2 regions of the Microbacterium sufflavum genome follow, and region 2 is predicted to be linked to the other one. Evidence: riboswitches for the same ligand, from Rfam matches in the RefSeq annotation. Region 2 holds a riboswitch; the other holds the start of a gene.
The links. Region 2 has a riboswitch for thiamine pyrophosphate ahead of KZC56_RS03350 (ECF transporter S component). Riboswitches for the same ligand answer to the same signal wherever they lie in the genome.
Positions count from the first base shown of each region.

Region 1 (3,400 bases), on a different contig from region 2:
TGTTCCTGCCGGAGCCGGGCGTCGAGTACGGAACCGACGAGGTGCCGCCGCTCGGCGTGCGCCCCTCCGACGAGACGCTCGCCGCGCTCGACGCGTCCATCCCGCCCCAGGAGCGCCACATCGCGGTGCTCCTCACCGGCAACGTGTCGCCGCGTCAGCCGGGTCGTCCCGCCGAGGCGTCGGGGCTGGTCGAGGCGCTCGACGCCGTGCGCGTGATCGCCGCCGCCGCGGGCATCGACATCGACGTGCGACAGGCGCAGCGCGCCGCGCTGCATCCCGGCCGCACCGGGGCGCTCGTCGCGGCCGGCGAGGAGGTCGGCTACGTCGGGGAGCTGCACCCCTCGGTGGCGGAGGACGCCGACCTGCCCGGTCGCGCCACCGTGCTCGAGCTCGACCTCGACCGCATCCTCACCCTCGCGGGGACGCGGATCGTGGCGGCCTCGCTGTCGACGTTCCCCGCGGCCACGCAGGACGTGTCGCTGACCGTGGCCGCCGATGTGCCGGCGGGCGAGGTGCGGGCGGCGCTCGCCGAGGGGGCGGGCGCGCTGCTGGAGTCGGTGCGACTGGTCGACGACTACCGCGGTGAGGGCGTGTCCGAGGGAGCCAAGAGCCTGACGTTCGCGCTGCGTTTCCGCGCCGACGACCGGACGCTCACCGCTGCGGAGGCGACCGACGCCAAGCTGGCGGGTGTCGCGGTCGCGGCGGAGCGATTCGGCGCCGCACTGCGCGACTGATCGACCCCGTCGCGAAGGCCTTCCGCTCTGCCCTGAGCGGAAGGCCTTCCGCGTTTCCCCGGATGCTGCTGGCATGGGCACATGACGGATGTGCTGATCCTGGGCGGGACGGGCTGGCTCTCGGGGCGGATCGCCCACGGCTGGCTGGAGGCGGGCGCGGACGTGACCTGCCTCGCGCGCGGGGGGCGTGCCGCTCCCGACGGCGCGGCGCTGATCGTCGCCGACCGGGACGCACCGGACGCCTATGCGGAGGCCGCCCGCCGCGAGTGGGATCACGTCGTGGACGTCTCCTCACGGGCGGCGCACGTCGCGGGGGCCGTCGCGGCCCTGGGCGATCGTGCGGCGCAGTGGACGTACGTGTCGTCGATGTCGGTGTACGCCGATGACATGACCGCGGGCGCCGACGAGTCCGCGCCGCGTCACGCGCCGGCGCGTGACGGCCAGGGGGAGGACGACTACGCGGCCCAGAAGGTCGCGGCGGAAGACGCCGTCGCGGCCCTCGGCGCACGCGCGCTCGTCGCGCGTCCCGGGCTGATCGTGGGCGACGGAGACCCCAGCGATCGCTTCGGCTACTGGGCCGCCGCCTTTCTCCGCGCGGCCGACGGTCCGGTGCTCCTGCCGCCCCTCGACGGGAAGACCGCGCAGGTGATCGATGTGGACGATCTGGCGGCGTTCCTCGTGACGGCGTCTCCCGGTTCTCCCGTGAATGCGATCGGCGACGCGCGTCCGCTCGGGGAGGTGCTGGACGCCGTGCGTCGTGCCGCTGGTCACGAGGGGGCGACGGTGATCGCCGACGCGGATCGGCTGGTGGCCCAGGGCGTGGAGTACTGGATGGGCCCGCATTCGCTCCCGCTCTGGTTGCCCGAGGAGATGACCGGATTCATGACGCGGTCGAACGCCGCCTATCGGGCGCGCGGCGGGGCGCTGCGTCCGCTGGCCGACACGATCGCGCGCGTGATCGACGACGAGCGCGCACGCGGCGTCGACCGGGAACGGAGGGCGGGGCTGACCCGCGCCGAGGAGCTGCGGATCCTCGCGGCCGTCACGGAGGGACCCGCCGGGGCTCGCTAGACTGCGAGGCAGTGACACGGGGTGCCGCATCCGCGGCTGAGATCACACCCGTCGAACCTGATCTAGTTCGTACTAGCGAAGGGATGTCGCGATGAGCGATCTTCTGCGTCCTGTTTCCACCCCCGACCTCGCCGCCTCGGCGGGAAGACTGCGGGAGGCGCTGCGGCAGTCGCCTCCGTTGACGCACTGCGTCACCAACGCGGTCGTCACGGGCTTCACCGCCAACGTGCTGCTCGCCCTGGGCGCCGCGCCCGCGATGGTCGACATCGTCGGCGAGGCCGAGATGTTCGCCGGTGTGGCCTCCGGTCTGCTGATCAACCTGGGCACGCCGACGCCCGAGCAGCGCGCCGCGAGCGTGGAGGCCGTGACGGGAGCCGCGGCGTCCGGCACCCCGTGGGTGCTCGACCCGGTCGCGATCGGCGTGCTGCCGGTGCGCACGACCCTCGCGCATGAGCTCGCGGCGCGGCGTCCGACCGCGATCCGCGGCAATGCGTCCGAGATCCTCGCCCTGGCAGGCCACACGGCCGGCGGTCGCGGCGTCGACGCGACCGACGGCACCGAGGCCGCTGCCGGGGCGGCGCAGGAGCTCGCCCGCACCACGGGAGCCGTGGTGGCCGTGTCCGGGCCCGTCGACCTGATCACCGACGGCGATCGCGTCGTGCGCATCGCCAACGGCCACGAACTGCTCACGCGCGTGACGGGTGGCGGCTGTGCTCTGGGCGCCGTGATGGCGGCCTTCCTCGGAACTGCTCAGCAGACGGGAGACGATGCGCTCACGGCGGTCGCCGCGGCGACCCTCGTCTACACCGTGGCGGCTGAGCACGCCGCCCCGGTCGCCGCAGGGCCCGGCACTTTCGCTGTCGCGCTGCTGGACGCGCTCGACGCCGTGACCGCGGATGACGTCGCCGCGGGCGCCCGCGTGTCGGAGGAGACCCGATGAGTGCCGACTTCTCGCTGTATCTCGTCACCGATCCCGGGCTGTGCGGGAAGCGCGGTGTGGTCGAGACCGTGCGCCGCGCGGTCGACGGCGGCGCACGCATCGTGCAGCTGCGCGACAAGAACGCCGCGCACGAGGAGACCGTCGAGCAGCTGATCGCGCTCTCCGCCGTGATCGACGGGCGGGCGCTGCTGATGGTCAACGATCGTCTGGACGCCGCTGTCGAGGCGCGGGCGCGCGGCGCGCGGGTCGACGGCGTGCATCTCGGCCAGGCCGATGCGTCGGTGCGGCGTGCGCGAGAGCTGCTCGGTCCGGACGCGCTCATCGGACTCACCGCGAACACCCGTGAACACCTCGATGCCGTGCGCGCACTGCCGCAGGGCACCGTCGATTACCTCGGTGTCGGGGTGATCCGCCCCACGAGCACCAAACCGGACCACCCGGAGCCGCTCGGCGTCGAGGGGTTCGCGGCCTTCGCGGCCGAGAGCCCGCTCCCGTGCGTCGCGATCGGCGGGGTCGGCATCGATGACACCGAGGCGCTCCAGGCCGCAGGCGCGGCGGGGCTCGCCGTGGTCTCCGCGCTCTGCGCCGCCGCGGACCCCGGGGAGACGGCCTCCGCGTTCCGTCGTCGTTGGCGGGCGGGGGTCGTGCCGCGTGT
Region 1 is NZ_JAHWXK010000003.1:15,926-19,325, reverse strand. Features, by position in the region: gene pheT (phenylalanine--tRNA ligase subunit beta) at 1-734, shown strand, start outside; gene KZC56_RS16195 (NAD-dependent epimerase/dehydratase family protein) at 816-1,805, shown strand; TPP riboswitch at 1,813-1,906, shown strand; gene thiM (hydroxyethylthiazole kinase) at 1,897-2,745, shown strand; gene KZC56_RS16185 (bifunctional hydroxymethylpyrimidine kinase/phosphomethylpyrimidine kinase) at 2,742-3,400, shown strand, end outside.
Region 1: linked by a shared signal. The riboswitch ahead of thiM (hydroxyethylthiazole kinase) and the one ahead of KZC56_RS03350 (ECF transporter S component) in region 2 are both predicted to bind thiamine pyrophosphate.

Region 2 (3,400 bases):
GCGTCGCGACGTTGCGCTCATCGAAACCCGACGGCGTCACCACCGTGATCCCGGTCAGACCACGCTCGCTCAGCCACTCCTCGGCCGCCCTGGCGAACTCGGAGTTCGACCCCCAGATCTCCGAGGCCAGCCGATCGATGTAGTTGTTCGCCGAGCCGAGCAGCGTGCCCTGCAACAGCTGATACTCCGTGAGCACACCGTTGACCGGGACGTCGAGCGCCGACTGATCCTGGCGTCGATAGTCCCAGTAGCGCACGCTGTCGCCGCGGGTGAAACGGAACTCCGGTCCCTGCTCACCCGGCGCGAGCGGCATCCGATCCAGCACCATCAGGCTGCTGACGACCTTCGTGATGCTCGCGATGCTCACCGCATCCGGGATCGACGCCGACGTGGTCATGCCGGCGACCCCCACGGCCGCGCTGCCCTCCGCAGGCCACGTGAGCTCGGCGGCCGTGGCGGGCGTCGTCTCGAACTGCACCGCCTCCACCGCCGGGGGCACCTCGTGCAGCGGCCACAGCAGCGTCGTGCCCGAATAGGCCAGGACGAGCCCGGCCAGCACGCCCAACGGCACGAGCAGGCCGGGGCGCGCGATGGCCGGACGCAGCCGGGCCCCGCGGAACAGGCCCGCGGCGGTCTCTTCCTCGGGCTCGGCATCGAGCGAGACGGCGGGAGCGTGCGCCGCGACATCGGCGGGATCCACCCAGGTCAGCGCGGTCGCCGGGGTCGCGTCATCGGCCCAGTGCGCGGCCGCACCGGACAGGAGGGCGACCGCGGCATCGTCGTCTTCGGCCGGGGGAGCCGGCTCCGACACCCTCGCGCGGAACGGCGGCTTGGTCAGCGGCGGCGTCGCTGCCGTGATCGTAGAGGAGGCGGCGTCCGCGGCGGGCGGGGCCGACGCGACGGACGCGATCGCGGGATCAGCGGAGGGGGAGGCGTCGGCCGCGGGGCGGTCGGTGCTCCCGTCCGCGTCGCCTGCGTCGGCGGCGGCGTCGGTCGAGGAGGCGGAGTCCGCGGCGGGCGGGGCCGACGCGACGGACGCGATCGCGGGATCAGAGGAGGGGGAGGCGTCGGCCGCGGGGCGGTCCGTACTCACGTCCGCGTCGCCTCCGGTCGCGGCGCCGTTCGCGGAGGCATCGGTCGCGGTCGCGGTGCGCGCACGGTCGCCGAACAGCGCGCCGAGACCGGAGGTCGACACGGCGGAGGCGGCGGGAACCCGCGCCGGGGGTCGCGCGTCGTCGTCGCCCGCGTCGTCGCTCCCGGTCGGTGGGGTGGTGGTCGCCCGCGCCCGCGAGCGCAGCGCGGACGTGGGGGCGTCGTCGGAGGGGGCAGCAGTCGGAGCGGGGCCGTTGCCGCCGATGCCCGTCGCCTCGCCGGCGGGATCGGATGCGGTCACCCGCTTACGGTACCGAATCCGGCCGGGAATCGGCCGCGCCGGGGCGGCGACGCGCCAACCGGCGGACCGGGTAGGATCGTCAGCACAACCACGGGAGTCCGGCGAGCCGGGCTGAGAGGGAGCGAATCGCGCTTCGACCGTCGAACCTGATCTGGGTCATGCCAGCGCAGGGAGGAGTTCCTATGAGTACGTCCACGTCCACGTCCGCATCCGCGAAGACCTCGACGGCGGCCGCGCCGCGCAACTACCTGCGCTGGCGCATCGTCGACATCGTCGTCGCCAGTGTCCTCGGTGTCGCCGCCGGCCTGATCTTCCTCGCCTGGAACGTCGGCTACCTCGGCCCCAAGGCCCTCCTCGAACCGCTGCTCCCCGGGCTGCAGGGCCTGCTCGACGGCCCCTGGCTGTTCGCGGGCGTGCTCGGCGGACTCATCATCCGCAAGGCCGGAGCCGCGATCTACGTCGAACTGCTCGCCGCCGTCGTCTCGGCGCTCATCGGCAACCAGTGGGGCGGCTTCCTCACCCTGGAGGCCGGGCTCGTGCAGGGGCTCGGCGCCGAGCTCGTCTTCCTGCTGTTCTTCTACCGTCGCTGGTCGCTGCCCGTCGCGATCCTCGCCGGTGCGGGCGCCGCACTCGCGGGCGGCATCAACAACCTCGTGCTCTGGTACGCCGGATCCGGCCCGGCGTTCACGACGATCTACCTGCTCAGCACCGTCGTCTCCGGCGCGGTGATCGCGGGGGCGCTGTCGTGGGTTCTGGCCAGGGGCATCGCGGCGACCGGCGCGCTCGACCGGTTCGGCTCCGGCCGCGAGGCGCGCGTCCGCGTCTGATGGGGGCCGAGCAGGCCACCCCCGCCGCCGTCGAGGCTCGAGGGTGGGGGTGGCGTCACGCGAGTCGCCTCGCCTGGGCCCTGCGCGACGTGTCGTTCCGCATCGAGCCGGGCGAGCGCGTGCTCGTGCTCGGCGCATCCGGCGCGGGCAAGTCGACGCTGCTCCACGGGCTCGCCGGCGTCCTCGGCGGCGAGGAGGAGGGCGAGAGCGAGGGCCGGCTGCTCGTCGACGGCGCCGCGGCGACCGCCACCCGGGGTCGCGCGGGACTGGTGCTGCAAGACCCCGACTCGCAGGTGATCCTGGCACGCGTGGGCGACGACGTCGCCTTCGGCTGCGAGAACCTGGGCATCCCGCGCGCCGAGATCTGGCCGCGCGTCACCGCGGCCCTGGAGGCCGTGGGGCTCGACGTGCCGCTCGACCACCCCACCAAGGCGCTGTCGGGCGGCCAGAAGCAGCGCCTCGCGCTCGCGGGACTCCTCGCCATGCGCCCCGGACTGCTGCTGCTCGACGAGCCCACCGCGAACCTCGACCCGCACGGGGTGGCGGAGGTGCGCGACGCGGTGTCGCGCCTGCTCGACACCCACCCCGCCACGCTCGTGGTCGTGGAGCACCGGCTCGACGTGTGGCTGCCCCTCATGACCCGCGTGATCGTGATCGGCGAGGGCGGCGTGGTCGCCGACGGCCCTCCGCACGAGGTGCTCGGGGCGCAGGGGCAGCGGCTCGCCGACGACGGGGTGTGGGTCCCCGGGCATCCGCCCGCGTTCCCGCCGCCGCCGCGCACGGCCCCCCGCGAGGTGCTGCTCTCGGCGCGCGGGCTCGCGGTCGCCCGGGTGAAGGGTCGCCCGGTCGCCACGGGCATCGACCTCGACGTGCACGCGGGAGAGGCCGTCGCGGTCACCGGGCCCAACGGCGCCGGCAAGTCGACGCTCGGCCTCACGCTCGCGGGACTCCTTCCGCCCGCGGGGGGAGCAGTGGTCGCCGCGCCCGAGCTCGCGGACGGCGCCGACCCCGCGCCCATCCGGTGGAGCTCGCGCGACCTGCTCACCCGCGTCGGCATGGTGTTCCAGGAGCCGGAGCATCAGCTGCTCGCCACGACCGTGCGCGACGAGCTCGCCGTCGGCCCCCGCGCGCTCGGCCTCCCCGAGGACGAGATCGCCGCGCGCACCGACGAGCTCCTCTC
Region 2 is NZ_JAHWXK010000001.1:655,427-658,826, reverse strand. Features, by position in the region: gene KZC56_RS17765 (D-alanyl-D-alanine carboxypeptidase family protein) at 1-1,393, opposite strand, end outside; TPP riboswitch at 1,474-1,585, shown strand; gene KZC56_RS03350 (ECF transporter S component) at 1,576-2,220, shown strand; gene KZC56_RS03345 (ABC transporter ATP-binding protein) at 2,220-3,400, shown strand, end outside.